DNA from 4 places in the Pseudoalteromonas sp. SD03 genome. Region 4 is predicted to be linked to each of the others. Evidence: predicted binding sites of a transcription regulator. Region 4 holds the regulator's gene; each other region holds the start of a gene.

Region 1 (5,993 bases), 270 kb from region 4:
GGCGCAAAAAATACGCCGCTTAAATTAACTGAAAAACACGTTATTGGCTTTATGCTCGCATATTGCGATAACGACGGCAGTAAAGTTCGTGAGCACTTTATGGGCTCACACGAAGTACAGCCAGTGAACGGTGACAGAAACCGTGGATTTATAGATGCAGATGTATTTGGGAAAATCACTTTGCTACCGAAAAGTAAGTAATCACTAACTAAATAATTGATAACGAAGGTTGGGTTGAGCTAAGCGAAACCCAACAAAAATACCCTATTAACAAAAACAGAGACTTTGCAATATAGATTATTTAATTCTCAAGCACGTTTTTCCTTATATAAAGAGCGCTGCGCCCTAATAAAGCTAATTTCAGCCACCCTTTTGCTCATGATTAATAATTTTAAGAAGCAAATCAATTCTGCGATTTGTTTTTTTGGTCTGCTCCCTAATCATTCCCTGCACCACAGCTGAAGCAAGGAAAATAAAACATATTATTTGAAATATTTCAGTTTCAATATCATAGAAGCTATTAGCAATTGATAACAAAATAAAGGGTAAAAAAATTGATATGAGATCTTTCAAGCCCCAATCATTTTTTCCTAACGTTTCAAATTCATCTTTATATTTTTGCAGTTCAGCAATATGTTCTATCTCTAGTTTTGCCATAATTTCATTTTCGGTATTCACACTAGCTCACACGCACATAGTAAATATAGCTTTGATAATAACTTAATACCTCTTTTAGGTTCAATATTAAAAACTGTTTAACAGTATCGAACCAACTGCGATGCTTTAACCTGTGGACTTACGCTCTTCTCTGGCTAACTATTATCCACAAAAAAGCCGCTGTATTTTGCAATACAGCGGCTTTTAAAATCATGATTCTAAATTAATAGATTATGACTTTGGCGCACGACCCGCACGTTTACGCTCATTTTCAGTTAAATGACGTTTACGAATACGAATGTTCTCAGGTGTAACTTCTACTAACTCATCATCAGCAATAAACTCAAGCGCTTGCTCAAGTGAATAGTTAAGAGCTGGTGTTAGTGTTTGTGCTTCATCGGTACCAGATGCACGAACGTTAGTAAGTTGCTTACCTTTAAGCGCATTAACTGTAAGGTCGTTATCACGGCTATGAATACCGATAACCATACCTTCGTATACTTCAACACCGTGACCGATGAATAAACGGCCGCGCTCTTGTAAGTTAAATAATGCGTTAGTTAGTGCTTTACCTGTTGCATTTGCAATCATTACACCGTTCTTACGAACACCTAGCTCGCCACCTTTGTGCGGACCGTAGTGATCGAACGTATGGTAAAGTAAACCAGAACCCGATGTTAACGTCATGAACTCAGTTTGGAAACCGATTAAACCACGGCTTGGGATCATAAAGTCCAAACGCATACGGCCTTTACCATCTGGGGCCATATCAGTAAGCTCACCCTTACGAAGACCAATTTGTTCCATGATAGAACCCTGGTGCTCTTCTTGACAGTCAATTGTTAGTGTTTCATACGGTTCTTCTAACACACCATCAACAGTACGTAAGATAACTTCTGGACGAGATACAGCTAACTCGTAACCTTCACGACGCATGTTCTCGATTAAGATACCTAAGTGTAATTCACCACGACCCGATACACGGAAGCTATCTGGGTTATCAGTGTCTGCAACGCGAAGTGCAACGTTGTGTACTAATTCTTTGTCTAAACGCTCACGGATATTACGTGATGTTACAAACTTACCTTCTTTACCACAGAAAGGTGAGTTATTTACAGAGAACGTCATCGTTACTGTTGGCTCATCAACACTTAGTGGAGGTAATGCTTCAACGTTGTTAGGACAACAAAGCGTATCTGAAATCTTAAGCTCGCCAAGACCCGTTACCGTTACGATGTTACCAGCGTAAGCTTTGTCAGTGTCAATACGCTCAAGACCTAAGTAGCTTTGTACTGAACCAATTTTACCGTTACGTTTAGACCCGTCAGCGCTAATAACCGTAACTTGTTGGTTAGGTACAACTGAACCGCGTTTGATACGACCAATGCCAATTACACCTTTATAAGAGTTGTAATCAAGCTGTGAAATCTGCATTTGGAAGTCACCTTCAGGATCTGCATCCGGTGGTGATACTTCGTCAACGATCATCTTGAACATAGGTTCCATGTTATCAGATGCTTCGTCTAAATCTAATGTAGCCCAACCATTGATTGCTGATGCGTAGATTACTTTAAAGTCTAACTGTTCATCAGTTGCGCCTAGGTTATCGAATAAATCAAAGATTTGATCCATAACCCAATCAGGGCGAGCACCTGGCTTATCAATTTTATTGATAACAACGATTGGCTTTAAGCCTTGCGCGAATGCCTTTTGCGTTACGAAACGCGTTTGTGGCATTGGACCTTCCTGAGCATCAACAAGTAGTAATACTGAGTCAGCCATCGAAAGTACGCGTTCAACTTCACCACCGAAGTCGGCGTGTCCAGGAGTATCTACGATATTGATATGGTAATCATTCCAAGAGATAGCGGTGTTTTTCGCTAAAATGGTAATACCACGTTCTTTTTCAATGTCGTTTGAATCCATCACGCGCTCTTCATTACCGCCGCGTGTTTCTAATGTACCTGATTGCTCAAGTAGTTTATCAACCAGTGTTGTTTTACCGTGGTCAACGTGGGCGATAATTGCTATATTTCTTAACTTTTCGATGCTCATATATTCACTCAGAGAAATTGAATCTCATTGATCCTGCAGGGGCTATACGTTCTCACCTGCGCTTTCACGAGATGTCCCAGCATAGGATTTAAAAGGGCGCATATTATCCCCTATAAATGGAATGGATGAAAGTTTATCCAAAATAAAATTTCAAACTTTCTCAATAAAATAATTAACCCATTGTTTTAAAATAATTAATTATGATAATTAATTTTTAGATATTTATATAAAAAGATGGTTTTGGGTTAATTTAAAGCGACTTTACTGCGTATTTTGCATTTTCTTTGTGCTAGTCTAAGGTGATTAATTTACAAGCAATTATTGCTTTGTAAATATTGCACCACTTTGGAAAAATTACGCACTAAGATGGTGCTTAATCTATATCACCTTTATTTTATTTATATTTTTTTACATAAAAAACAAATAATTATAATAGTGGCACAAAATCAGCTTGTAAGTATTCAACGTATCTAAGCAGCAATAATAAAACCCAATAGTTGGAGGACACATGTCACAATCGGTTTTAGATTTTATTAAAGAAAATGACGTTAAGTTCATTGATTTACGCTTTACTGACACAAAAGGTAAAGAGCAACATGTTTCTATTCCTCATCATCAAGTTGATGAAGACTTTTTTGAAGATGGAAAGATGTTTGACGGTTCTTCAATTGCTGGCTGGAAAGGCATCAACGAATCAGACATGGTGTTACTACCAGATGCAGATTCAATTAAACTTGACCCTTTCACAGAAGAAACAACACTAATCGTTCGTTGTGACGTGGTTGAACCTTCTACATTACAAGGTTACGAACGCGACCCTCGCTCAGTTGCTAAGCGCGCTGAAGAGTACATGCGCTCTACGGGTATTGCTGACACTGTTTTATTTGGCCCAGAACCAGAGTTTTTCGTATTTGACGACGTTAAATACAAATCTGACATGTCAGGTTCAATGTACAAAATTGATTCTAAGCAAGCAGCTTGGAACTCAGATAAAGAATATGCAGATGGCAATACAGGCCATCGCCCAGGTGTTAAAGGCGGTTACTTCCCAGTTGCACCTGTTGATGATTTCCAAGATTGGCGTTCTGCAACGTGCCTAGTTTTAGAAGAAATGGGTCAAGTTGTTGAAGCGCATCACCACGAAGTGGCGACTGCCGGTCAAAACGAAATTGCAACGCGCTTTAACACTATGGTGTTAAAAGCCGATGAAATCCAAGAAATGAAATATGTTATCCACAACATGGCTCACCTTTACGGTAAAACGGCAACGTTTATGCCTAAGCCGGTTGTTGGTGATAACGGTTCTGGTATGCACTGTCACCAGTCTTTAGCAAAAGATGGCGTAAACTTATTCGCAGGTGATAAATACGGCGGCCTTTCTGAAGATGCACTTTACTACATTGGCGGTATTATCAAACATGCTAAAGCGATCAACGCTTTTGCTAACGCGTCAACTAACTCGTACAAACGTTTAGTACCTGGTTTTGAAGCACCGGTAATGCTTGCATACTCGGCTCGTAACCGTTCTGCGTCAATCCGTATTCCAGTGGTTCCATCTGCAAAAGGTCGTCGTATCGAAGTACGCTTCCCAGATCCAACAGCTAACCCATACCTTGCTTTCTCTGCAATGCTTATGGCTGGCCTTGACGGAATTAAAAACAAGATCCACCCTGGCGATGCTATGGACAAGGACTTATACGACTTACCAGCTGAAGAAGCGGCAGAAATTCCAACAGTTGCTTCTTCATTAGATGAAGCATTAGCTGCGCTTGATTCAGACCGTGAATTCTTAAACCAAGGTGGTGTATTCACCAATGACTTAATCGATGCTTACATCGCACTTAAGTCAAAAGAAGTTGAAAAACTTAACATGACAACTCACCCAGTTGAGTTTGAAATGTACTACAGCTGTTAATTTATTAACCGATAAATAATGTGTGTTTTAAGCCCGCTTTGCGGGCTTTTTTTATGGTAAATTTAACGGTTCTACACTAAAGTGAAGTTAGTTTAAACAATGCAGGATAGCTGGATGGTAGGTAAGATTTTGTTGCTATTAATAGCTTTAATGTTAAGCCTTAATAGCCATGCGAGCGATAAAAAAATTTACGCATGGAAAGACAAAAATGGGGTGCTGGTTTTTTCAGATACTCCTCAGCCAGGCGCTAAAGAGGTTAAACTCACGAGCCAACATCTCAGCATGCCCGCTACAAACACCGATATTCTTGATACTGCTCCTACTAAAACAGCAGTAAAGTTTAGTATTAGTATTTCATCGCCTGAACCACACCAAACTATCAGGGAAAACACGGGCTCTGTGTATGTCTCTACCCGTATTGCCCCTCGATTTGAAGCTGGATTTACCATTGGTTTATTTTTAGATGGCTTTGCCATTGGTGCACCGAGCGATACGACAACACTGGCGTTAAGAGATGTGGAGCGAGGCCAACACACACTGCAAGTTAAACTTTATAATAAACAAAATCAGGTAATTGCAACCAGTCCTGAAAGTGTATTTTTTATGCACCGTAAAGGCCTTAACATAGGTCGATAATTACAATTAAGTACGCGTGTTTAGCGTATATTTTCTAAAAACCTTGCCTACCTTCCCAGGCGCACTAAAATGGTGCAATGATGATTAATAAAACACATTTTAGCCCAGAGCTACTGAATATAATTTGGCAAAACCAAACCACCGCCCTGATGTTACTTGATGAAAGCTTTCAGCTTATTTACGCTAACACCAGTGCCAGTGAATTACTTGGCTTAGGCGAAAAACGTTTGCTAGGACAAGCATTCGACGATTTATTTAACTACCATTCTATCGACTTAAAACGCATTGCACAGTACTCGTTAGTTGATGGTGTAGACTGCCACCAGCACAGAGCTGACGTGGTGTTTATCGATTCTCGCCATGCAAAATTAGCGGTAAGTACTCGGCGAATAAAACATAACGACACCTATTATATTTTATTTGAATGTCGACAAACCGATGACGAAATAAAGCACGATCAGGTCTCAAATCAAATGCATCAATACCAAGCTGCACGTAACTTAATTCGCGGTTTAGCCCATGAAATTAAAAACCCGCTGGGTGGAATTCGCGGGGCGGCGCAATTATTGCAGTATGAGGGTGATCAACAAGAAAGAGATCAATGTGCAGAACTGATAATTGAACAAGCCGATCGGTTGCGTGAATTAGTTGATAGACTCCTTGGGCCTAACCAACTACCGCAAAAATCGTATGGCAATATACATCAAACATTAGAGTCGGTTGTTAAACT
Region 2 (5,993 bases), 210 kb from region 4:
TGACAGCCCTTTTAAAAAATGAAGAGTGATTACTTTAAACAAAAAACCCTATACAAGAAACCGCTTAATCTAAAACATTAAATTTTAGGAAAAAAAAAGCGCAGTAAACTGCGCTAATGGTTGGATTAAATATTACTAGCCAACAAGTGCTAATAAAATACCTGCAGCAACAGCACTTCCCAGTACGCCAGCTACATTAGGCCCCATGGCATGCATCAGTAAAAAGTTGTGCGGGTTATTTTCAAGACCGACTTTATTAACTACACGAGCCGCCATAGGCACAGCGGATACACCCGCAGCACCAATTAATGGGTTTATGGGGGTTTTTGATATCTTATTTAAGCCTTTAGCCATAAATACACCTGAGGCTGTACCAATAGCAAACGCCAGTGCACCCAGTACCAAAATACCAATAGTTTCTACTGTTAAGAACTGCTCGGCAGCAAGTTTAGAGCCCACTGCAAGTCCTAGAAATATAGTGGTGATATTAATGATTTCGTTTTGCGCACTGTTGCTGAGCCTATCAACTACACCCGACTCACGCATTAAGTTACCTAAACAAAACATACCAACCAGTGGAATGGCGGCTGGTAAAAAGAGCGCAGTTAAAGTGAGTACCATCAGCGGAAAAATAATTTTTTCCTTTTTTGATACTTTACGCAGTTCTGGCATTTGAATTTTACGTTCTTCAGGCGTTGTAAACGCACGCATGATAGGCGGCTGAATAATAGGAACCAACGCCATGTACGAGTACGCAGCCACTGCTATAGCACCTAATAAATCAGGTGCCAGCTTTGACGCTAAAAAGATAGCGGTTGGCCCATCAGCGCCACCAATAATGGCAATTGCTGACGCATCTTGTAAACTAAACTCAAACCCTGGAATAAAGTTAAGTAAAATAGCCCCAAATAAGGTAGCAAAAATACCAAACTGCGCCGCAGCACCTAATAACAACATACGCGGATTTGCAATTAAGGCACTAAAGTCAGTGAGCGCGCCCACTCCCATAAATATTAATAACGGAAAAATTCCGGTATCAACACCTACATAGTAAACATAATAAAGTAAGCCGCCAGGGTCAGATAAGCCCGCCACAGGAATATTAGTTAAAATAGCCCCAAAACCAATGGGCAGTAATAGTAGCGGCTCAAAGTTTTTAACTATAGCTAAAAATAATAACAAACAACCAACGGCAATCATGATCAGCCCAGGAAATGTAAAGTTAGCAATGCCTGTGGCATGCCAGAGGTTTAAAATACCATCCATCCTCTATTTACTCCTTAAGCTAATGCAATCATTGCATCGCCGGTTGACACTGAATCACCTTCAGAGACAAGCACGTCTGCAATTTTACCGGTATGCATGGCGCGTACTTCGGTTTCCATTTTCATGGCTTCCATAATAATCACCACATCACCTTCATTTACTACCTGACCTGGCTTTACTTTAATTTTAAAGATATTACCGGCAAGTGGCGCATTAAGAGTTTCACCTGAAGCAACTGATGCCGACTGTGGAATATGCTCAGAGTCTTTTAGCGTCACCTCTTTAAGCTCACCGCCTTGAGCAACCACGACATCGTATACTTTGCCATCTACTTTAACGCTGTATTGCTCAGCCTTAACGTCTTTATTGTTTGCCGCTGATTTTTCAGGTGCTTTATTAGAGCTATCATCAGCGCTAGGAACAGGTTCAAATGCGTCAGGGTTATTGCGGTTTTTAATAAACTTCAAACCAATTTGTGGGAATAAGGCATACGTGAGCACATCATCAATTTGCTCATCAGCAAGCGTTAAGCCTTGCTCTTGCGCAAATTTACTTAATTCAGCCTCAAGCGTTTCAAGTTCAGGCTTGATCACATCTGCAGGGCGACAGGTAATTGCTTCGCTGCCATCAAGTACACGCTCTTGTAACTCTTTATTCATAGGAGCAGGTGTCGAACCATACTCACCTTTTAATACGCCAGCGGTTTCTTTGGTGATGGTTTTATAGCGCTCGCCAGTAAGCACATTAAGTACTGCCTGAGTACCAACAATTTGCGAGGTCGGTGTAACTAATGGAATAAAGCCCAAATCCTCACGCACCCGTGGAATTTCAAGTAATACTTCGTTTAGTTTATCAGCAGCGCCTTGTTCTTTAAGCTGATTTTCCATGTTAGTTAACATACCACCTGGTACTTGGGCTAATAAAATTCGGCCATCAACACCTTTTAAACTGCCTTCAAACGCAGCGTACTTTTTACGTACGTCTCTAAAGTAAGCTGCAATTTCTTCAAGGTGGTTTAAATCAAGCCCAGTATCACGCTCAGTACCTTCCACGATTGCAGCAATTGTTTCAGTTGCTGAATGACCATAAGTCATACTCATAGACGATACAGCCGTATCGAGCATATCAATACCGGCATCAATCGCTTTTTGATACGTTGCGGTACTTAAACCCGTTGTTGCATGACATTGCATGGCAATAGGAATTGAAACCGTTTCTTTTAAGCCTTTAATCAGTTTTTCTGCATCGTAAGGCTTAAGCAATCCCGCCATATCTTTAATACAAATTGAATGACAACCTAATTCTTCAAGCTGCTTAGCAAGTGTTAGCCACATATCCAATGTGTGTACTGGGCTTACCGTGTAAGAAATCGTACCTTGGGCATGCGCGCCTACTTTAACCGCCGCTTTTATGGCAGTTTCTAAGTTACGTACATCATTCATGGCATCAAAAATACGAAATACGTCTACGCCATTTTTGTGTGCGCGCTCAACAAACTTTTCAACAACGTCATCAGCATAATGGCGATACCCCAATAAGTTTTGACCGCGAAGTAACATTTGCTGGGGTGTATTTGGCATCGCCTTTTTAAGCGCGCGAATACGCTCCCACGGATCTTCGCCTAAATAACGAATACATGAGTCAAAGGTAGCCCCACCCCAAGACTCTATAGACCAATAACCTGCGTCATCAATTTTTTTTGCAATAGGTAACATGTCGTCTAATCGCATGCGGGTAGCTAAAAGCGACTGATGTGCGTCACGAAGTACGAGTTCTGTTATTTTTAATTTAGCCATTGGTATGCTCCTCTAATTATTATTTGTTTTGTACTGAGCAATGGCAGCACTAATTGCAGCGATGTGCTCATTTGGCACACCTTGAGATTTAAAAGATGGTGTTCTCTGTGATACTTCAAGTTCTGGCTGAGAAAATTTGCTAGCCAGCTTAGACATAACTGTCACTGCACCAATCAATAAAGAAAGAAATACAAACACACCCACCATACCGGTTAGCATTAAATTGCCTGCAGTTGTGAGCAAAGCCCCTATATCCATAATTCTCCCCTGTTCAAAACTGAACACATAAAAAACCAGTTTATTTAAATAAATATTCACCAATAGTAACAAAAACTATTCTTTTGTCTACACGTTGTAAATTGGTAAAACCAATTAATCTAAAAGTAACATATCACCAATAAGGTTAACACCATCTAAAATAGCTTATTTAACCTATACATATAGATGGTAAAAATGTTCGTTATAAACAAAGAATATATAAAAACCCTAATATTCTCTAAGAACACATAAAAATATACCTAATGAGCTAACCCAATAAAAACTGCCAAAAAAAATGTTAATTGGTCTTACCAAAATAACGACTGTAAAAACTATTTATTATCTCATCAGACACCACTGTGAATAAGTTACAGATAAAACCGTAAAAATTACCAACCTAATATAAAGCCAAACTCAAAAAAACAAATCAAACCATTGATTTAAAACAAAATAAAATACTGGCACATTACTCGCTTATATAAAAACAACACTTTAACACTTAGATAAATCAAGGAGATGACAATGTTACGCTGGACAATTACATTTTTGGTGATCGCACTAATCGCAGCCGTTTTAGGATTTGGTGGTATTGCAGGAGCCGCAGCAGGAATTGCTAAAATCATATTTTTTATCTTTTTAGTTTTACTGGTTATTTCACTTGTCTCTGGCGCTTTACGTGGTAAAAGCCCCAGGTAGATAAGAAACAACGAAATTTTTAAATTTATATACAAGGAATTACATTATGAAATCATCAACACTTAAAGCAGCAGCTATTGGCCTATTCGCAAGTGCATTTATTATGGGTTGTGAAGACAATCATGCAGAAGAAGCCGGTGAACGCATCGACGAAGCCGTGACAGATGTTCAAAATAAAGTAGAAGATGCCTGTGAAGAAGTAAAAGAAGGTGTCAACGCTGAAGAAACAAATTGCTAATTCAGCCCCTTTTTAAAAAGCGACCATTTGGTCGCTTTTTTTGTGTTTAGTACTAGTCGCCAAGTTGCTACCCATTAATTATAAACTCTGAACTATTAATTCTTTTTAAGCTGCACATTTGCCACATAGCTTGCTAAAATGATAAAAAATAGCTTTTAAGTATAGATGCATGGTATTTACGACAACCTATAAACTCGATAAACCTTACTTTTATGAATGCTTCGACCAATCGCTGCCTTATAGTAAACGCGCGCAACCTAAATATTTTTTATTAGCACTGCTTGTTGTATTGGGATTATTTGGTATTTATGGTTTAGGAGATCATTACCTAGGTACATTTTTGCTGATGCTAGCCCTACTCGAATGCATCGCCTTTTACTATCGCCGCCCATGGTGGGTTACCAGGCAAATGCTAAGCAGAGCGTCTGGTTCTGAAGTCACTCTCACCTTCGACGAAGACGGAATAAAATCAACCAATCATTACAAAAATTACCAGTTAGCTTGGCACGACATTAACGAAATTATTACTACAGATTGTGGACTATTGTTAAAAAGCAAAAGCGGTATGCAATACATTTCTAAGGCAATACTCGACGAAGAAACGATTGATTTTATAAACAAAAAAGCCACTCAATGAGTGGCTTTTACAAATGTCATAGTTATATTAACTAGCACATTTTATACTATGTTGATTAAGCATTGCCCGGATTAGGGTTAGACTTTTCAGCTTGTATGCGCATGTAAATTTCTTCACGATGAACTGATACGTCTTTAGGTGCGTTAACACCGATACGAACTTGATTTCCTTTAACACCTAGAACAGTAACGGTTACTTCGTCACCAATCATAAGGGTCTCGCCTACTCTACGAGTTAGTATTAGCATTCTCTTGCTCCCATGTTCCAATAAAATTATAAGATTCCGCACAAACATTTTAATTAAAATTAGACTAAAAAGTAAGTAAAAACTCTCAATCTATTCATTTTCTGTTAAAAATGTCTTATGTAATGCACGAACAGCCAGCTCTAGGTATTTTTCATCTATTAAAACTGAAATTTTAATTTCTGAGGTGGCAACAAACATCACATCAATGTTTTCTTGTGCTAGCGAATCAAAAAATAAACTCGCTACCCCGGAATGAGATTTCATCCCCATACCCACTGCTGACACTTTCGCCACATTGGTCAATCCGTCAATTGCCTGTGCGTCAAATTGCTGTTGCTCAGCCGTTAACAAATCAAGTGCGTTTAAGTAATCATTTAAATGCACAGTAAAAGCATAGTCGACTTTTTCAACTTTATGATTAATTTGATTAATCATATCTATTTCGATGCCATTATCAGCAAAAAGTTTCAAAACTTTTGCAAGATGTTTGGTGCCTAGCGGCATTCCATGCACCTTAATTAAGCACTCATCTCGATTAAATGCAATACCCGATACGACATTGCTTGTCACGTCGCTCTCCTCAAAACTAATTAACGTGCCTTCATCGGGTTTAAAGCTAGATAACACCCGCAGAGGAACATTGTGTTTACCAGCAGATTCTACAGAGCGAATATGTAACACTTTAGCGCCTAAACTTGCCAGCTCAAGCATTTCAGCAAAGGTGACATGACTTAAACGTCGTGCGTTAGGTTCCACACGCGGGTCTGTAGTATATACGCCATCAACATCGGTATAGATCTGACACTCATCGGCTTTTATTGCACCAGCAATTTCAACCGCTGAGGTATCGGTGCC
Region 3 (5,993 bases), 700 kb from region 4:
CTAAACCACTCGCCGCCAAGTTTAATATATTCGCCTACAGGGTTTTTTGGCAGGTTTAGCTTTTCAATAATGGATGGACCAATAAAAGCGACTCGACGGCGCTTTTCATCATCCTCTGCGCGAATAAAGCGCCCAAGTTCTGGAAAGGTTCTATACGCTTTTTGGTAATCTTGCTCTGTACCCATTACTCGTGATGAGTGGCTTTTATTTCCATATTCAGCGCCACCAGAAAAACGCCAAGTAAACATCAGTGCAGTGAGTGTTTCAGCCTCTTTTACTCGGGCTTTTAAGACTAAAAAATCGTTGTAAGTGAGTTTAGCATTTTTGCCCACCATTTCTTGTTCAATGCTGGTAAAGGGTTTAATTGTGGTTACATCAGGTGCCATATCTGCGAGTTGATCGTTAATTTGCTTAGTAAAGCCTTGCATAACGGCTACCACTGTAATAACCGCGGCAACCCCAATTATAATCCCTAAACAAGTGAGTGCGCTTCGCATGGCATTGGCTTTAATGGCCATTAGTGCTGCTTTTGTTCCTTCCATAATTGCAATAGCAGATTTAAACATGCTGTTTGTCTCCTTCACCTTTACGCACATCGCTCACTACCTTGCCATCAACTAAGCGAATAACTCGCTGGCAATGATCTGCAATATCTTGTTCGTGAGTTACCAAAATAATGGTGTGGCCTTCATTATGTAGCTCATCAAATAGCGCCATAATTTCAGTGGTAGTTTTGCTGTCTAGATTCCCGGTTGGTTCGTCACCGAGTAAAATATGCGGTTTAGTCACTAGCGCTCGTGCAATGGCAACACGCTGGCGTTGCCCACCAGACAACTGGCTTGATAGATGATCCACTTTATCACCGAGTCCTACACGTTTGAGTGCATCGAGGGCTTTTTGTTTACGTTGTTTTGCGGGTATAAACCTATAAACCAAAGGCTGCATCACATTTTCAAGTGCCGACGCACGCGGAAGTAAGTTAAAGCTCTGAAAAATAAAGCCAACACTTTCGTTACGCTGATGAGCGAGCTCGGTTTCTGTCATACTTTTTACAAGTTTATCTTTTAAAAAGTAATCCCCAGTAGTTGGAGTATCTAAGCAACCCAATAAGTTCATTAAAGTTGACTTACCTGAACCTGAAGGACCGATTATAGCGACATACTCGTTTTCATTAATGACCACGTTTACATCATCTAGGGCCTTAAATATTTGCTCACCCATTTTGTATTGCTTGTTAATATGCTCAAGCTTGATTACCGCCGACATTATTGCGCATCCTTGGCAGTTGTTTGCTTAACTTTTACCGTATCATTTTCTTTTAGTTTACTGATAGGACGTGCAGGGCCAATAACAATTCGCTCCCCTTTATTTAAACCTTGGGTAATTGCTTGCTCTATATCTGAAGAAATACCCACTTCTACATAGGCTTTGCTTACAGTGTTATCGTCGTTTAAACGCCATACAAACGTTTTGTCATCTTCTTTTTGTACGGCTTCGATAGGGAGCTTTAAGCCATTCACAGCAAGGCTTGTTGCGATTTCTGCACGGCAGCTCATACCTGCATATAGTTGCCTATCGGTATTATCAAGTAACACTTTCACTCGAAATGATAAACCTTGTGAACCTGCTTGGTTTTTTGCTGAGGTTCCAATGTTAATGACCTTGCCAGTGAAGGGTTGATTGGGGTACGCAGCAGCATAAATATCTGCATGCTGGTCCAATTTAATGCCAGCAATATCAGTTTCATCAACTCTGAGCTCAGCTAAAATAGCGCTTGGGTCGGCAACCAGCATTAAATCTGAGCCAATAATATTAGTGGTGCCGGCAATAACGGTTTCGCCTTCTTTAATATTTACTGAGGCGAGCAAACCACTCATTGGAGCACGAAATACACTTTTGCTAAGTCTATCTTCAGCGATTGAAAGAGAGGCTTTGGCTTGATTATAAGACTCTACTCTGGCTTCAATATCTATTTTGGCAAGGTCGCGTGCATTTTGTAAGTTCTCGTATACTTCTTGCCCTGCTAGGCCTACGTCATAAAGCTCTTTTTGACGTTTAAGCTGACGTTCAAAGTTCAAAAGGCGTGTTTTACTGTGTTTAATTTCTATTTCGCTAGCTCGCAATACCGCTTTATTACGTGTTACTTCTGACTCAAAAGCAGTGGTATCTAAGCGCATTAAAATGTCGCCTTGTTTTACACTTTGCCCTTCTTCAACAAACACCTTGTCGACTCGTCCGGTTACCTCTGAACGTAACTGCACTTGAGTATTAAAGACTAAATTGCCAGAGGCCATAATGGAGTCTGCAATACTACCTTGCTCAACCTGTGCAACATTTACCTCTGGTGCTTTTTCATCGCCAGTAATTTGCTTTGATACGATAAGAGCAATAAAAGCTGCAATTGCAAGGGTAATGATAATCGCTTTTTTCATTTTTATTTCCGTATTTATGAGTAGGCAGAAAAGTTTGCCTACATTCCTTTAAGCAACAATAATAATTGTCCAGATGCTGTAAATGATAATGGTCGGTAGCGCAGCAAAAAGAAGTGCTTTATTAAAGCTGAAATTAGTCCAACACTTTAACCCAATAGCAACCAAAGCTATGCTCCAAAGACTAAAAATACTTAAACTCTCCATCATATTATAGAAGCTATCTCCAAGCTCTAATCCCAGAAATAACTGATTTATAGACGCGTAATTGAATAAACTAATAGGTAATTCATTGTTACTGGCTGTAAGAACTAGCGCAACAACACCTAAACTTGAAATAACCATGGGCATCATGCTCCAAACACCAAAACCATACCACGCACCATAGCTATAATTAGCATCAGGGTCTTGCTTAGATATCAACATGTAATACCCAGATAGGAGTGCATTTATAAAAAGAAGGCCGAAAATACCCCCGCCAATTGCAAACCACACTTGGTTATCGAGGCTTTGCTCCATACTTTGACGGATCATTTTTTTCTCGCCGATTGTGGCATCCACACTCGCTGCAGCAACCTGCTGGTCTAAAATAAATTGTGAGTCTGCAGTGGTATAAAATGTATAAGCAGAGGCTGCAAGGGTTAGAGCGAGAAGTGCAAAAGCAAGCCAAGACCAGCCTTTAGCTTCTTTTAGCCCATTAAAAGCCTTGCTTGGGCTGATAAAAATGTCGATACAAGCAGATAGCGCGTTAGATGACTTCATGATTATTCCTTTATGATTTTCTCAATAGTGAACTATATAGTTATCAGTCATATACTAAGGTAAAAGCGAGGTAAGTTGATTTATTAATTGTAACGGTTTGTTAACAAGGTGTGGCGTGATTAGATCTAGTTAAGTTATTTAAAACGAGAAAGGGCCTTTCGGCCCTTAGTGTTGCAGCAAGTAACACATTCTTTTTATAGGCTAAAGTCGACAGCGTAGGCTACATAAGCTTTAACATCTGAGCCGTCCATGTCGTTATCAGATAGGCCAAAGGTAAAACCATCTTTAGACACTGATACACCATAATCAATAATATTGTCATCACCGATGAAATCGCCTGAGTAATGCCCTATGTGTAGCGCCATTTCAGTGCCATTGCTACCAACAGCGAAGCTGTAATCGGCGTTTAAATACAGTGAATCACCAAAATCAGTACCATCACCACTGGCAGCAGATGTTGCAAGTACGGCTGCACCAAATGTAAAACCTTGCACACTAATGCTACCGTAAACTTCTGAAAAATCTGCATCGGCACCTGATGCCGCATCTGGGTAAGCGTAATAAATATAACCTACGTCATAACTTACGTTTTCATTAATAGCGCCGCCAAAACCGGCGTATAAGTTTAGTTCGTAGGTCATTTCATCGGCCCAAGACGCATTTGACGCCCACGTACCTGCATAAAATCCAGATTCATTAGCGTAATCAATACCGCCAGATACAGCTGCATCGCCCCCAGTTTGCTCTTGTCCGCGCCATAAGTAGTTAGAAGTAGCGGCTGCATTGGCTGTTACTTCGGCAAATGCAGTAGTTGATGTCATTCCTGTTAATGCCAATGCACCGATGAGTATTGTTTTTTGTAGTTTTAGCATGTTTCATTTCCCATTGTATGATTTTGCACGCCAAGGTTTTTTATTATAAACGACTACAACCTTTTGAACGGCGGCGTATTATTACGTTACTGCAGGGGGAATTGCACTGTATGTGCCAGCTTCCATTTATTTAATAAAAAATAAATTTTATACTATAAAACAAGGTGTTGAAGTTATGCGCAAAGACGCTTAGTGAAAAGTATGTAAGGAAAGAACACACTGCTGGTGCAAAAAAAAGCCTGGCTGCACCATTAGAGCGCTACCAGGCTATCTATATTAGGATCTATTGACCTTTGAAAATTTAACCTTGAAAGGTCTACAGACCCTAACGTTAAGCTAGTTTATTAAAGCTAATTGCGTTTGATATACGTTTTAACCAAAAATGGTACGCATAAGTGTAATTGTTTCGTTTACACTACGGCCTTTTTGTACTTCGCTAATAATAGAGTCACGTTTAGCACGAATATGTTCTGGGATATCATCAGCAGCAAGAGCGCGATCCACTAAAATCTCAGCAGATTCTTTACCTCGGCGTGGCGCTTTACTGCTGCTCGAAGTGCTACGTGTAGGTTTATTTAGTAGCTTAATGTAGTTAGAGTTATCTGCAGTATTCGTATCTGCATAATAAAAAAAGCAAGGTATTAGCGCTTTTATATCCACTAACTGAGTTTCTAGTTCATTACCTGCATTGGCCATTTTAAACCATGACATAGCGTGAATGCTTTGTACTACATCTTGCCAGTAACGCTCAAAGTCACGGTTATTTAATTTGGTGATACCAAGTGCGGAGCAAAGTGCATCTAAGCGACTGTTACTAATCGGTGTAAATACATCAGGGCGGCGCATTGCTAATAAACGGGTGGCAGGCGCCAGAGTTGGTTTTTCATCACTACCATTAAATGCACTCAAATAAGCAATTACAAATTGTTGGTAATTACCTAGCGCTACATCACCCTCAAGTGGAATGTTGCTGAGTGCATCGTCGAATGCACCTGGCAAATCAGCCAGCATCAGGTGAAAACCTTTGGCGCTTTTGGTAGAGGCAAACCATTCTACATCAAAGTTATAAGTACTCGGATCGAGTGATGCCATATGCTTACCGCTAAAAGCGAGTAAGTCTTCAGGGATCATATCTTTTAACGGCTTTTCACGCAGGCCTGAGATATAAGCAGTTAAACGTAATTGCTCATCAAGTGCCACCAGTTCTTTATGTTGTTCTACAAACATACTCACTACCGGCCAAGGTGCTACCCGTAATGTTTTTAACTGTAAAAAGCTAATCGCTGAAATAAGTTGGTCGTGCAGTTTTTTTAATAATGGTAATTGTGAGGTTTCGAGTAAGTCGTAATTAATGCGGTCGCGGCTTGCACTTAATAGCTCGTAACACCAACCTAAAAAATCTTCTGGATGGTTTTCCACTTTCACGGCCATCAGGTTTAGGCTTAGCTCTGAAGATTGCTTCAGAATGTTTTGATAAATTTGACTTTCTTGTTCGCCTAATGCCATTTTTGACGGTGAAATTAGCAGTTTCTTCATGCCTTGTAGACTCTCCGGTTAGATATATTTTTTAGTCGCTACATTTTAGCTTATTTAGGCTAAATACAACAGGGGCGCGCATCATACCGAACAATTGCAGCAATGTAATCAGGGGCATGAATCTTTAAATTTATTAAAATGAGTTTTGAAAACCTGATTTTAAAAAGGGATGCCCTAATTGATATGTTTTTTATTTATTTAACAATGCTTTTAGTGTTAACTCCCGCTATGATAAGAACATTATTTGCACGTTTGAAAGGATGATCATGAAGACCTTATTTAAAGTTATTGGTGTCATATTATTGCTATGCATAGCGTTAATTGTTGCTGCACCTTTTTTAATTCCTACTGATACCATTTTTAATAAAGTGTCTGAGCAGGTTGAAAAAACAAC
Region 4 (5,993 bases):
CGGGACAATACCATTGAGCACAGCAAGAATTGGTAATATAGCTAAGGTGTTTTCAAAAAAGCTCGCCACAATTGCAGCCAGCAATGCAGTTAGTAAGTTTACACCCAGCCAAATTGAGCGCTTTTTAGAGCTTTTCAACACAGGTGCAAAGGTATCTTCTTCATCATCTAAACCCGCTAAACCCAGTAAACTGTGCTCAGCGTCTTCACGAATAACATCAACGATATCATCAATGGTGATCCGCCCAAGCAAGTGTGCGTTGTCATCAACAACCGGTGCCGATATCCAGTTATGACGCTCAAACAATTGTGCAACTTCGCTCTCATCCATTGAAATAGGAATAGACTCACAGTCTTCATCCATTAACTCATGAACAATTTTTTCAGGGGGATTAGTTAATAAAGTACTCAGCGATAGGGCGCCTAAAAAGCAGTTATTTTCATCAACCACATATAAGTCATCTGTACCCTCAGGTAATTCGCCGCGTAAGCGAATATAACGCAGTACCACATCTAGAGTCACATCGGGGCGAATAGTAACGGTATCTATATTCATCAATGCGCCAGCAGAGCGCTCTTGATACGATAAAGCCTGCGTTGCACGTTCTCTATCTTGAATATCCATAGCGCTAACAACATCTTTATAAACGGTGTCAGGTAGGCTACGTAGTACTTCCCCTAAGTCATCATGGCCCATGTCTTCGGTTGCGGCAGCAATGTGCTCGGGTGCCATTTGCGCAATAATACCCAAACGTACATCTTCAGACAGCTCTTCAAGCACATCACCTTGTACATCAGGATCAACAAGCTGCCAGAGCATACGGCGAATTTTATGCGGGGATGATTCTAAAAGAAGTGCGGTATCACAAGGCGCCGTTTTTGCCAGCATGCGTCTAACTTGAACAAATTGACCACTATTTAGTGACTTAGTCACCTGTTTTAGTTGTTGTAGTGGAATATCTTGTTCTAAAGCTTCAGGCATTGGCGTCCTTAATTAAATTGTATTACATGCTGGAAGGGTATAAATGCTATTCAATTTTAGTTTATCTTACTTTATGTGAGCAAACTACCTCAACCACTATTAACCTAAGCTTAGGATGATGAGTTAATAATGAACTTTTTTATTCTTGCTCATTAAATCGTTGGTCAATTAGTTCACCTATTGCGCTAAGTGCAGGCTCAGCGTCGGGGCCTTCGCATACCACCTTAACTTCTTTGCCTTGGCTACTTTCGAGCAACATAAGTGCCAGCACGCTATCGCCAGCGGCCTGTTTGTCATCTTGAAATAAAGTGATTGTGGCATCAAATTGCACAGAAAGCTGAGCTAATACTGTCGCCGCTCTAGCGTGTAATCCTAATTTGTTTTTTATTAAAAATGTATTTTCTAAGCGCATGACATCTTCTCGCAAGCTTTATTCTTGTTCTCGGTGGCGAATTTTTACATTAGGATGGCTCATTGCAAAGCTTTCACCAATGGTTTGCGCTAAATAAACAGAGCGGTGTTGCCCACCAGTACAGCCAATTGCAATGGTTAAGTAGCTGCGGTTATTTCGTTCTAAATGCGGCAACCATGTTTGCACAAATGTTTGAATTTGCCATGTAAATTTTTGCACTATACTGTGACTTGCTAGGTAGTCTTTTACTGGTTGGTCCAGCCCTGTAAGTGGCTTAAGTTCAGGCTCCCAATGCGGGTTTGGTAAAAAGCGGGCATCGAATACGTAATCTGCTTCTTTAGGGATGCCGTGTTTAAAACCAAATGACTCAAAGGTAATGATCAGTTGTTTATCTTTTTTTCCGAGTATTTTTTCACGAATAGACTCAGCAAGCTGATGCACACTTAAATCTGTGGTATCAATCATATAATCAGCACGATTAATCAATACATCAAGCAGTTGTTTTTCTTTTTTTATGGCTAAATCAAGCGGCAAAGAATCAATAGATAAAGGGTGGAGACGTCGCGTTTCTGAAAAACGTTTTATTAATGTTTGATCGTCACTGTCTAAATAAAATACCGTTGGTTTAGTAAAACCAGGTAAATATTCAATGATTTCATTAAACTGCTGTTGCTCTTTAGGTAGGTTACGTACATCAACACTCACGGCAATTTTATTATAACTGTCGGAAACACTGCGCACTAATGATGGTAATAAATTAAGAGGAATATTGTCTACACAATAATAACCTAAGTCTTCCACAACGCGTAACGCCACAGATTTACCTGACCCTGAACGACCGCTTATAATTATTAATTCCATTTATCACCTTTCTTTGTTACTACGATTGACTGACGATAACCTGATATAGTTCGCTATCCGATTTGGCGGCGCGTAACTGTTTACAAAATTCTTTATCATTGAGCTTATCAGCAATCGTGGCTAGCGTCTTCAAATGCTGCTGATTATCGCCATCGGGAACAATTAACGCGACAAAAATGTCAACCGGTCGGTTATCAATCGCATCAAAATTAATAGCTGTTTCGCTCACTAAAATCAAAGCAAGGGGCTCTTGAGCACCACTCATGCGACCATGTGGAATAGCAATGCCTCGGCCAATGCCTGTACTTCCAAGCTTTTCTCTTGCAGTTAATGCATTAAGAATATCTTGTTGTGTTAAATAGGGCAGCTTATTGTGAGCCAATTCACTGATAAATTCTAAAATTCTTTTTTTACTATTAAAAAGGACCGCAGCTTTACTGCAGTCCTGACAGATAAGTGAGCTTAGTTTCATAGTGTTAGTGTCGAGCAAGTTTCTCTTTGTGTTTAATTACTTGACGATCTAGCTTGTCAATGAGCGAGTCTATAGCGGCATACATATCTTGATGCTCAGTAGAGGCAAAAATCTCAGCGCCACTAACATGAACGGTTGCTTCAGCTTTTTGGTTTAGTTTTTCTACATCGAGAATAACGTGCACATTCGTTATGTGATCAGTGTGCCTCTGTAACTTCGAAAATTTACTATTTACGTAGTCTCTAAGCGAGTCGGTAATATCTACATGGCGACCAGTTAAATTCAGTTGCATAAACATTTTCCTCTTTGTTGTACGCCTTAAATCAAACTTTTACGTTGATTAGACGGGGGAATAGCTAGAGATTCGCGATATTTTGCAATGGTTCTCCTCGCTACTTTAATTCCTTGCTCTGCCAATATATCTGCAATTTTACTATCACTCAATGGTTTAGCTGAGTTTTCTGCAGCGATTAATTTTTTAATTAATGCACGTATTGCTGTTGATGAACATTCGCCACCATTTTCAGTACTTACATGGCTTGAAAAGAAATATTTAAGCTCAAAAATGCCACGTGGTGTATGCATGTATTTTTGCGTAGTAACACGCGATATAGTCGACTCATGCATTTCCACCATTTCAGCCACATCGTTAAGCACCATAGGCTTCATAGCCTCAGGACCGTGTTCAAAAAAGGCCTGTTGCTGCTGCACAATACAGTTGGTTACTTTAAGTAGCGTGTCATTTCTACTTTCTAAGCTTTTTATAAACCATTTAGCCTCTTGTAAGTGCGAGCGAATAAATTGGCTATCACCACTTGATTTAACCGTACGCGACATAGCTGCATATTGGCTATTTACTCTGATCTTAGGCATGCTATCTGGGTTTAATTCAACTACCCAACGACCTTTAACTTTTTTAACCGACACATCAGGAATAACGTATTCAGACTCTTCTCTGACAATAGTGTCTGCCGGTTTTGGGCTGAGCGTATGAATCAACGTCATGATTTCTTTTAGCTCATCTTCTTTAAGCTTTGTTTTTTTCATTAACGTGCGATAGTCACGTGCAGCAAGTAAATCAATATGATCGGTTAAGATCATTTTTGTTTCGTTTAAAAAAGGTGTGTCTTTATCAAATTGATTTAGCTGAATACACAAGCACTCTTGTAAACTACGCGCGGCTATTCCCACTGGATCAAATAGTTGAATACGCTTTAGTACCGCTTCTATTTCGTCAAGTTCAACTTCATCTTCGCCGTCGTTTTCTTGGTTAAAGCTTTCTAATATTTCTTCACAGCTAAGGGTTAGAATCCCTGAATCGTCCACAGCTTCTACAATTGCAATAGCTATCGCTTCATCGGTAGGACTAAACGGCGTCAGTTGAAGTTGCCACATTAAATACTCATGCAGCGTTTCAGTCGAAGAGCCTTGATAAATAGATTCATCTTCTGGCATTGGGCCCGATGAAGAGGCAGGCGCAGCGCTCATATATTCATCCCAAGTAACATCCATAGCCATATCATCGCTAATGGTGTCTTTGGTCATTGCTTCGCCGCTATCTTGCTCATACTCGCTAGGTTTATCGTCAGCTGAGGCACTTAGCGTTAAGTCATCGTTATCGGCTTTTTGTTCGTTTTTACCTGCAGTGTCTTCGCTGTAATCGTGTTCTTCAACTTCAAGCAAGGGGTTGCTATCGAGCGCTTCTTGAATTTCTTGCTGGAGATCCAATGTACTGAGTTGCAATAAGCGAATTGCTTGTTGCAACTGTGGAGTCATTGTAAGTTGCTGGCCCATGCGCAGCTGTAATGATTGCCTCATGTATCTCTAACAATCCTTTTAAATTACGGTCTGTTGACCTTTACGGATTAAAATTTGTTCAAACTAGGGGCGGTTTAATTGCGGCGCGAGGTTTGTAACCTAGTGGGCTAAGTCAAAACCGAGCAACAAAGAGTAAATCGTCCCTAGGCAGAACCCGAAGGGCAGCGCCTGTTTGGCATTGATGCTGCGTTATCGCCTATTTATGGGGAATACCACACCACATAGGCTCTGCCTTGCCTAAATACCAAACAGACTGCTGCAAATTCAACCTTGAAAGGTCAACAGACCTAAGTATAATTAATCTTAGCAGATGCTTAGTGTAATAACACACATATTAGAGCTTGAACTGCTCGCCTAAATAAACATCGCGTACTGTTTTATCGTTTAATACATATTCTGGAGTGCCTGATGCAATTAACTCCCCATGAGAAACTATGTAGGCTTTTTCACAAACATCAAGAGTTTCGCGTACGTTGTGATCTGTGATAAGTACGCCAATTCCTCGGTTTTTAAGATGCTCTATAATCTTTTTAATATCTAATACTGAGATAGGATCAACCCCCGCAAAGGGTTCGTCTAAAAGGATAAATTTAGGGTTTGCTGCTAACGCGCGAGCAATTTCAACGCGGCGACGTTCACCACCTGATAAAGCCATACCTTGACTATCGCGGATATGCTGAATGCTAAATTCATCAAGTAAATTATTTAAGGTATCTTCGCGTTGTTGTTTATTTAATTCTTTACGTGTTTCTAAGATAGCCATTAAGTTTTGATAAACAGTCAGCTTTCTAAAAATAGACGACTCTTGCGGTAAATAACCAATCCCTAAACGCGCTCGGCTGTGCATCGGTAATAAAGTAATATCTTTATCATCAATTGATATTTTGCCTTTATCGCTAGGCACAAGGCCTACAATCATATAAAAAGTGGTGGTTTTACCTGCACCATTAGGGCCAAGTAACCCCACAATACTGCCAGCTTCAACCTCTAGGCCAACGTTTTTTACAACTTCACGACCTTTGTAGCTTTTAGCTAATAGCTCTGCTTTTAATGTGCTCATGGTTGGCCTTTATCATCTTCTTTTTTATTTTCAACAGGGACTAAAATAGTGTGTACACGGTCTGTTGAGTTTTCGTCTTTTTCTGCGCTAATTAACTGCTGCTCGATATCGTAAGTGATACTTTTAGCTGTTATTTTTTGACCTGCTTGAGCAATGCTTGCATCGCCGATTAAGGTTAAAAAACGCAGCGACACATCGTAACGCACTTCATTAGCACTGGCGCTCATTATGGTGCCATCAGCTTGTGTTTCTTCAAAATATGCAGGGCTGCCTGTGGCAATTAATAACTGTTTGTTATCGCCTAGGTCATCGCGTTTATGCACTTCTAAACGGTCAGCTGTGATACGGCGATTACCATGAATAATTTCAACATTTTTCTCAAAAATGCC

Evidence for each region. Region 4 encodes sigma-54, which starts transcription at its own class of promoters, with help from an activator protein. Its sites were predicted from a motif close to GTTGGCACGNNNNTNGNNT; they were not measured.
Region 1: the regulator sigma-54 is predicted to act here: its motif matches at 3,147-3,165, upstream of glnA (glutamate--ammonia ligase).
Region 2: the regulator sigma-54 is predicted to act here: its motif matches at 3,778-3,796, upstream of ABZP26_RS03115 (DUF1328 domain-containing protein).
Region 3: the regulator sigma-54 is predicted to act here: its motif matches at 4,165-4,183, upstream of ABZP26_RS15335 (TorF family putative porin).

The regions. Positions count from the first base shown of each region.
Region 1 covers NZ_CP162514.1:184,488-190,480, reverse strand. The annotation lists gene ABZP26_RS00925 (CBM9 family sugar-binding protein) at 1-201, shown strand, start outside; gene ABZP26_RS00920 (hypothetical protein) at 361-678, opposite strand; gene typA (translational GTPase TypA) at 889-2,712, opposite strand; gene glnA (glutamate--ammonia ligase) at 3,221-4,627, shown strand; gene ABZP26_RS00905 (DUF4124 domain-containing protein) at 4,742-5,263, shown strand; gene glnL (nitrogen regulation protein NR(II)) at 5,344-5,993, shown strand, end outside.
Region 2 covers NZ_CP162514.1:658,758-664,750, reverse strand. The annotation lists gene ABZP26_RS03130 (sodium ion-translocating decarboxylase subunit beta) at 136-1,266, opposite strand; gene oadA (sodium-extruding oxaloacetate decarboxylase subunit alpha) at 1,281-3,062, opposite strand; gene ABZP26_RS03120 (OadG family protein) at 3,075-3,320, opposite strand; gene ABZP26_RS03115 (DUF1328 domain-containing protein) at 3,843-4,016, shown strand; gene ABZP26_RS03110 (hypothetical protein) at 4,063-4,254, shown strand; gene ABZP26_RS03105 (YcxB family protein) at 4,424-4,891, shown strand; gene csrA (carbon storage regulator CsrA) at 4,947-5,138, opposite strand; gene ABZP26_RS03095 (aspartate kinase) at 5,229-5,993, opposite strand, start outside.
Region 3 covers NZ_CP162514.1:3,284,563-3,290,555, reverse strand. The annotation lists gene ABZP26_RS15355 (ABC transporter permease) at 1-566, opposite strand, end outside; gene ABZP26_RS15350 (ABC transporter ATP-binding protein) at 559-1,266, opposite strand; gene ABZP26_RS15345 (efflux RND transporter periplasmic adaptor subunit) at 1,266-2,432, opposite strand; gene ABZP26_RS15340 (YIP1 family protein) at 2,481-3,191, opposite strand; gene ABZP26_RS15335 (TorF family putative porin) at 3,386-4,063, opposite strand; gene ABZP26_RS15330 (hypothetical protein) at 4,436-5,599, opposite strand; gene ABZP26_RS15325 (AsmA family protein) at 5,866-5,993, shown strand, end outside.
Region 4 covers NZ_CP162514.1:452,729-458,721, forward strand. The annotation lists gene mgtE (magnesium transporter) at 1-981, opposite strand, end outside; gene ABZP26_RS02155 (HPr family phosphocarrier protein) at 1,121-1,393, opposite strand; gene rapZ (RNase adapter RapZ) at 1,412-2,254, opposite strand; gene ptsN (PTS IIA-like nitrogen regulatory protein PtsN) at 2,274-2,726, opposite strand; gene hpf (ribosome hibernation promoting factor) at 2,731-3,018, opposite strand; gene ABZP26_RS02175 (RNA polymerase factor sigma-54) at 3,045-4,544, opposite strand; gene lptB (LPS export ABC transporter ATP-binding protein) at 4,879-5,604, opposite strand; gene lptA (lipopolysaccharide transport periplasmic protein LptA) at 5,601-5,993, opposite strand, start outside.